Regions from separate parts of the Brenneria nigrifluens DSM 30175 genome, predicted to be linked through region 1. Evidence: predicted binding sites of a transcription regulator. Region 1 holds the regulator's gene; the other holds the start of a gene.
What was found. The regulator LexA, encoded in region 1, represses DNA repair genes until DNA is damaged. The targets are predictions, from matches to a motif close to TNCTGTATGTACATACAGNA.
Positions count from the first base shown of each region.

Region 2: uvrB (excinuclease ABC subunit UvrB) is a predicted target of LexA. The motif match lies at 2,082-2,101, and genes of this name have one in related genera.

Region 1 is NZ_CP034036.1:4,071,567-4,075,598, reverse strand. It holds gene plsB (glycerol-3-phosphate 1-O-acyltransferase PlsB) at 1-756, opposite strand, end outside; gene EH206_RS19145 (diacylglycerol kinase) at 885-1,250, shown strand; gene lexA (transcriptional repressor LexA) at 1,361-1,969, shown strand; gene EH206_RS19135 (CsbD family protein) at 2,465-2,674, shown strand; gene zur (zinc uptake transcriptional repressor Zur) at 2,732-3,241, opposite strand; gene EH206_RS19125 (pirin family protein) at 3,351-4,032, opposite strand, start outside.
Region 2 is NZ_CP034036.1:1,681,903-1,685,934, forward strand. It holds gene bioF (8-amino-7-oxononanoate synthase) at 1-59, shown strand, start outside; gene bioC (malonyl-ACP O-methyltransferase BioC) at 49-810, shown strand; gene bioD (dethiobiotin synthase) at 803-1,480, shown strand; gene uvrB (excinuclease ABC subunit UvrB) at 2,218-4,032, shown strand, end outside.

The sequences.
Region 1 (4,032 bases):
CAGGGCAATGGCGTTTTGCTGCGCCCGCTCATGGGAGAGCTTCTTGCTGCGCGCCTCGTCATCAATGGCTTTTTTGATCGCTTTGGAATTAAGCAGTTTATTAAACAGCTCCTGACGCACCGGAAGGCGCGGGCCCACCGCGGCCAGACGCAGGCGTGAGAAGTGCATGCGGGCGACGCGGGCGAGCTTGTGGGCAATGGTTTTATCCGTGCCGTGCTCGGTTGCCATATAGCGCAGCGATACCGGACTGGAGAAACGGACAAAGCTGTCCCGCCCCAGCCACAGTACGGCAAAAAATTTCTCGATACCGTTAAGCAGCCGCAAATGCGGCGTAGCAGGACTTTGCCCTTCGCGGCCGGGAGAGCGACCGAACATCACGGATACCGGCACCATCTGCACGTCCAGTTCAGGGTTGCCCTGGTGCAGATCCAGATAGTCGTGAAACAGTTTTACCGATTTCTGTTTCGGAACGTAGTAGCGGAAAACCCGCGGCCCGTCATTAATGAAAACATGACTGGGCAGCCGCACGCCGCCGATATCCACCGGTTGTAGCGGATCCGGCAGACCTAGCGCCTGACATTTTGCCCTGAGCGTCAGTAAATCCGCCTGCGAATTGTAAGGCAATACATAGAGAACCGGGCGCGAGGGATCCAACCTCAGTTCAGCCACGGGATCTGTGGGTATGACCTTACTTTTCACTAATAGTTTGAGTGGGAAATTCAGTAAGTTATAGTAAATTTTACGCCAACCTGACATAACAACTTGAAGCCTCTTGTTAGCAATGCGTCGCAAGGATACCAGAAACTGCGCTGGAGATCTGTTGTGATGAGACAACGGTTGCGCGTTAAAATGCGACCGATCGCTGATAAATAATTGGAGAAGGAATGAATAAGGCAACGGGGATGACCCGGATAATCAAGGCAACCGGCTATTCCCTGCAGGGATTGAAGCAGGCATGGCGACATGAGGCGGCGTTCCGTCAGGAAACCTGGCTGACGATTGTCGGGGCGATCGTCGCCTGTCTGCTGCCGGTTACCCTGGTTGAAAAACTGCTGCTTATCGGCTCGGTGGTATTGATCGTGCTATTTGAGCTGGCTAACAGCGCGATTGAAGCGGTGGTCGATCGTATCGGCCTTGAGCATCATGAGCTATCCGGCCGGGCAAAGGACATGGGCTCGGCCGCGGTGCTGGTCGCCATTCTGTTGGCTGCGGTGGTGTGGGGCAGCATCCTTTGGCAGAATTTTGCATAAGGGATTGCATAAATTAATAAAAAACCGTGGTTTACTCATATCTTCGGTTCCCAATTATTGATTACCTGTATATACTCACAGCAAGACTGTATAAACAACCAGGGGGCGGAATGAAAGCATTAACAGCCAGACAGCAGCAGGTTTATGACCTGATCCGCGATCATCTTGCACAGACCGGTATGCCGCCGACACGCGCGGAAATTGCCCAGCAGCTGGGATTTCGGTCACCAAATGCCGCCGAGGAGCATTTAAAGGCATTGGCGCGCAAAGGCGTCATTGAAATGGTATCCGGCGCGTCGCGCGGTATTCGCCTGCTGATGGAAGAAGAGGCCGGCATTCCGTTGATTGGCCGCGTTGCGGCGGGTGAGCCGCTGCTGGCTCAGCAGCATATCGAGTGTCACTATCAGGTTGACCCGTCCATGTTCAAACCAAGCGCCGACTTCCTGCTGCGCGTGAGTGGAATGTCGATGAAAGATATCGGTATTATGGATGGTGATTTGCTGGCGGTACATAAAACGCAGGACGTCCGTAACGGACAGGTGGTGGTGGCCCGAATTGAAGATGAGGTCACGGTAAAACGCTTGAAAAAACAAGGTAGTATCGTACATCTTCTGGCTGAAAACGAAGAGTTTTCCCCTATTGTCGTCGACCTGCGGCAACAGAATTTCTCTATTGAAGGGCTGGCGGTCGGCGTTATTCGCAACGGCGACTGGAGCTGATTTCACGTCTTTGACTAGCCGGTAACACTGTTTGTTCTGATATTTCTCAGCTACCGCCTCGGTTTCGGGGCGATGTCATTTAAATATTTCCCTTATCATCTGTATTTCAGTGAGTTGTCTGTATATCGGCGCCTTCTGCCCTCCCGCTCTTATTGAGCACGCTCATCACCGTATATTTAGTTACATTCAGGCAGTTAACTATAGCAATACAGCTATCCTCTGTTTCCCTTATGTTTTTTAATTGTTTTGCTGTAAAAAGTTAATTACTCGGTGTCAAACTCCGCTTTAAAAACATAATGCGAAATTATTGTCTATAATTTCTATTAAGGTAAGCACATTTGTCGATATTGGTTGATGGGTCATCGTGAACAATTGAAAACTTACAGGAAGTTTATGATGGCGCTTACTGAAATGATTGATCCGGAACTGACGACAAGAGGCATAGGCAGCCGGTTAGCGTATGCCGATCTGAACCCAAGATTGGAGATATATATTATGAATAAAGACCAAGCTGGCGGAAACTGGAAGCAGTTTAAAGGTAAAGCAAAAGAACAGTGGGGGAAATTGACTGATGATGACATAACGGTCATTGAAGGCAAACGTGATCAACTGGTTGGTAAAATCCAGGAACGCTATGGTTACGAGCAAGAAAAAGCAGAGAAAGAAGTAAATGACTGGGAAAGTCGTCACAAATACCACTGGTAACTCAGGTTCGTCTTACCAGGGGATACCCCGGCCAGCCCTTACGAGCGATCGTGAGGGCTATCGTTTTTTGATGGGAATCGTGTGGTCGTGATCGCAATATTTGGGCTGTTTACAGGATGCCACTTCCTGACAGTCCTCACATAATCCATGTGCTTCAATAATACTATGGCGCAAGGTGAATCCTGCCTGTTGTGCCAACTGACGCAGTCTGTCTTCTACGCCTTTTGTCTGGCGTTCGGTGACCAGGCCACAGCGATCGCAGATAAACAGCGCTGAAGTATGGTTGTGATTTTCGATGTGGTGGCAAAGCACATAGCTGTTGTTTGACTCCACCCGATGAATAAATCCCTGCTCCAGCAGAAAATCCAATGCGCGGTAAACCGTCGGGGGTTTGGCTTGCGGTTCGGATAGGCGCAGCAGATCGAGCAGATCGTATGCGCTGATCGCTGCGGACTGCTGCGCCATCAGGCGTAACACTTCCAACCGCTGTGGCGTCAAACGTACGCCGCGGTGCTGACAAATCTGTTCAGCCTGGGCAAGTAGTTTGTCCTGATTGGTTGAATCCATTGCCATATCACCCTGACGTATAAAGGAACCAAGCCGATATCTTACCACGGCTGCAAGAAAAGGCAGAACCGGTGACGTTCACCAGCCGGTAAAGATGGATAGCGAAAACTTAAACCACCAAATCAATCAGCAAAGCGCGCAGCGGCGTCTCAGCCTGAATGGTCAGCCCGCTTTCCTGGCGGATAAACGCGCCATCGCCACAGCTTAGCCTGTCGCCATCATGCCTGTTACCGCTAACCGCCGCCGAGCCGTGCAACAACTGGAAATAAGCCTGATTGCCATTCAGTTTAATGGTCTGTCGCTCATTTCCCTGTAGCGCCAGATGATGGATCCACACCTGCTGACGCAGTTGCAGACTGTTTTGCTCCCCCTCCGGCGAGGCCAGTAAACTGAGTCCGGTTTTATGCAGCGTCAACCGTTGCTGCGGGCTGTTTTCCCGCGTCGGGCAGGCATCCAGCCACAGCTGCATACGCGTCAGTGGTTGGTTCGCGCTGATATTGTGTTCGCTGTAGCTGGCGTTGGGTTGCGTCGCCAGCAGCAGCACATCCCCTGTTTGGGCGTGGATATGATGGCCGCGGCTATCGCGGTACTCCGCCTCGCCCTGCAGAATGATATTCAGGATGTCGACGCGCGGGTAAGTGCGCGGCTGGAACGAAGCGCCCGGCGCCAGCACTTCCTGATTCAGCACCCTCAGCGATGCATAACCCAGCAGTTGCGGGTCGAAGTAATGGCCGAAAGAGAAAGTATAGCGCGCCTGCAACCAGCCATAGTCGGCTTGACCGCACTGTTCT
Region 2 (4,032 bases), 2.4 Mb from region 1:
CGGCGCATCGGCCGGAAGATATTGAGCAATTATTGACGGTGCTGCGCCATGCCGACTGAAACCCACGATAAACCGGCCATCGCCCGGGCGTTCGGCCGGGCGGCGGACAGCTACGACCGCTATGCGGCGCTGCAACGGGCCAGCGGCGCGCGCCTGCTGGAGATGGTCGCGTCGCATCATGGATCGCAGGTGCTGGACGCCGGCTGCGGCACCGGTCACTTCAGCCGCCGCTGGCGGCAGTTGGATAAGACCGTGACCGCGTTGGACCTGTCTTCCGAGATGCTGGCCTACGCCGGCGAGCAGCGGGCCGCGCACCGCTATGTGTTGGGGGATATCGAAAACCTGCCGCTGGCGGACGGCAGCGTGGATATCAGCTACAGCAATCTGGCGGTGCAGTGGTGCGACGATCTGCCGCGCGCGCTGGCCGAACTGTATCGGGTGACCCGCCCGGGCGGCGCCATCGCCTTTTCCACGCTGGCGGACGGATCGCTCAGCGAGCTGGCGCAGGCCTGGCGGCGCGTGGACGGCAGCCGCCGGGTGAACCGTTTTCTCTCCGTTCCCGCCATACGGGCCGCCTGCCGCCCTTACCGCCATCAACTTCACCAGGAGCGGGTGACCCACTGTTTTCCCGACGTGCTGGCGCTGCTGAAGTCGCTGAAAGGCATCGGCGCCACCTGGCTGCATCAGGGACGCGCGCCCGGTTTGCTCAGCCGGGCGCGTCTTGATGCGCTGGCGTCGGGGTATCCTCGGCGCCAGGAGGGCTATCCGCTCAGCTATCAACTGATTTACGGAGTGATTTATCGTGATTAAGCGCTGGTTTGTAACCGGAACGGATACCGAGGTCGGCAAGACCATCGCCAGCTGCGCGCTGTTGCAGGCCGCCAATGGGGCCGGATACCGTACCGCCGGCTATAAGCCGGTGGCCTCCGGCTGCGAAATAACCCCGCAGGGCGCGCGCAACGGCGATGCCTTGCTGCTGCAGGCCAACAGCGGCGTGCGGCTGGATTATCAGCAGGTCAATCCGCTGGCGTTTATCGAGCCGACGTCGCCGCATATCGCCAGCGCGGCGGAGCGGCGGCCTATTCACCTGTCAGCGCTCTCCGCCGGGCTGCGGGCGCTGGAACAGCAGGCGGACTGGCTGCTGGTGGAAGGGGCCGGCGGCTGGTTTACGCCGCTGTCTGGGCAGGAAACCTTCGCCGACTGGGTGGCGCGGGAGCAGTTGCCGGTTATTCTGGTGGTGGGCATCAAGCTGGGCTGCATTAACCATGCGCTGCTGACCGCGGGCGCTATCCGTCAGGCCGGATCAACGCTTGGCGGCTGGATCGCCAACGGCGTTGAAGCGCCGGGAAAGCGCCATCAGGAATATCTGCTCAGTTTGCGGCAGCGTCTGCCCGCCCCGATGCTGGGTGAAATCCCGCATCTGGCGCTGCCGCAGTCGCAGAATCTGGGGCGGTATATCGATCTATCGCGGCTGGGCTGAGGTTTCACCTGCTGATAATAAATACCCGGCTTTATCCCCGGATTGATAATTAGCCTGGTATTTATTCATCAATCAATAGAAAAAATATCTTGATTTTCCCCTTTAGCCCTTGCTACCCCTGAATGCGTTTCTGGAATCCGCGTTCCGTTTTTAGCATTTTTCAGTCTAATACTTATGAGATAAATCGCAGAAAAGGGGTGAAAAAAATCCGTATCGGCAATGATATTAGCTGAAGGTAGTATTTCTGTAACACAGAGCGGGTGCGGGGTTGTGGGAGTTATCCACTATTTCTGTGGATAACTGTGTGCATGAGCACTAGGAAAACTATGCCAGACGAGAGCTGACGCGGGTTTCCGTCGGGTTGACGTTATTCTCTGCTTTTTTTTAAATACCATTAAAATCATTATGTTATTTAAAATCAAGCGCCTTGATTGCGCTTGGCGCCCGCTGACATAAATTAGTAATCAGGCGCTAGCGGCAGGTTACCAAAATTAGCCGTTTGGGGATAAAAAGTCGCTAACTTTTTCTGGTGGATCGGCAACCTTTATGCTAGCGAATCCATGCGTTGGTTAATCATTCAGCCAGGCGATAATTTTCTTGATGCTGTTTTTATATCCAGTATCATGGCGGTGGTAAAGTCCGCGATTGCTTCCCATAATAACCTGAGGGTCAATAACGGCCGTTCAGTTCCATTCGCGCGTCATCCGATAGCCCATTCATGAGTAACGTATTCGACTATGAGTAAAGCATTCAAACTGAATTCCGAATTTAAGCCGGCGGGCGATCAGCCGGAAGCCATTCGTCGTTTAAAGGAAGGATTGGAGGATGGGCTGGCGCATCAGACGCTGCTGGGGGTAACCGGATCGGGCAAAACCTTTACCATCGCCAATGTGATCGCCGACCTGAACCGTCCCACCATGGTGCTGGCGCCCAATAAAACGCTGGCCGCCCAGCTTTACGGGGAAATGAAAGCCTTTTTCCCGGATAACGCGGTGGAGTATTTCGTCTCTTATTACGACTACTATCAGCCGGAAGCCTACGTGCCGAGCTCCGATACCTTTATCGAGAAGGATGCGTCAGTCAACGAACATATCGAACAGATGCGACTCTCGGCCACCAAGGCGATGCTGGAGCGGCGGGATGTGGTTGTGGTCGCCTCGGTTTCCGCCATTTACGGCCTCGGGGATCCCGACCTATATCTGAAAATGATGCTGCATCTGACGCAGGGGATGATTATCGACCAGCGGGCGATTTTACGGCGCCTGGCGGAATTGCAGTATGCCCGTAACGATCAGGCGTTTCAGCGCGGCACCTTCCGCGTGCGCGGCGAGGTGATCGATATTTTCCCCGCCGAATCGGACGAGGTGGCCCTGCGCGTCGAACTGTTTGATGAAGAAGTGGAGCGGCTGTCGCTGTTTGACCCGCTGACCGGGCAGATTCTGCACACCGTGCCGCGTTATACCATTTATCCGAAAACGCACTACGTGACGCCGCGCGAGCGTATTTTGCAGGCGATGGAAGATATCAAGGTGGAGCTGGCCGATCGCCGCAGGATACTGCTGGCGAACGATAAGCTGGTGGAGGAGCAGCGGCTGAGCCAGCGCACCCAGTTCGATCTGGAAATGATGAACGAGCTGGGCTACTGCTCCGGCATCGAAAACTATTCGCGCTATCTGTCCGGGCGCGGCCCCGGCGAGCCGCCGCCGACCCTGTTCGACTACCTGCCGGCCGACGGGCTGCTGGTGGTCGACGAGTCGCACGTCACCATTCCGCAGATAGGCGGTATGTATCGCGGCGACCGGGCGCGTAAGGAAACCCTGGTGGAGTACGGCTTCCGCCTGCCGTCGGCGCTGGACAACCGGCCGATGAAGTTTGAGGAATTCGAGGCGCTGGCGCCGCAGACCATTTACGTGTCGGCGACGCCGGGCAACTACGAGCTGGAAAAATCCGGCGGCGACGTGATCGATCAGGTGGTGCGTCCCACCGGCCTGCTGGACCCGGTGCTGGAGGTGCGGCCGGTGGCCACCCAGGTGGACGATCTGCTGTCGGAAATCCGTCTGCGCGCCGAGGTGAACGAGCGGGTGCTGGTCACCACGCTGACCAAGCGCATGGCGGAAGATTTAACCGAATATCTGGAAGAGCACGGCGAACGGGTGCGTTATCTGCACTCGGATATCGATACCGTCGAACGGGTGGAGATTATCCGCGATCTGCGGCTGGGCGAATTCGATGTGCTGGTGGGCATTAACCTGTTGCGCGAAGGGCTGGATATGCCGGAAGTGTCGCTGGTGGCGATCCTCGACGCCGACAAGGAAGGCTTCCTGCGTTCCGAGCGCTCGCTGATTCAGACCATCGGCCGCGCGGCGCGTAACCTGAACGGCAAGGCGATTCTGTATGGCGATAGAATTACCCCCTCGATGGCGCGGGCGATTAGCGAAACCGAGCGCCGCCGTGAGAAACAGCAGGCGTACAACCTGGAACACGGCATTGTGCCGCAGGGGTTGAACAAGAAAATCGCCGATATCCTGCAACTGGGGCAGCCGAGCAACAGA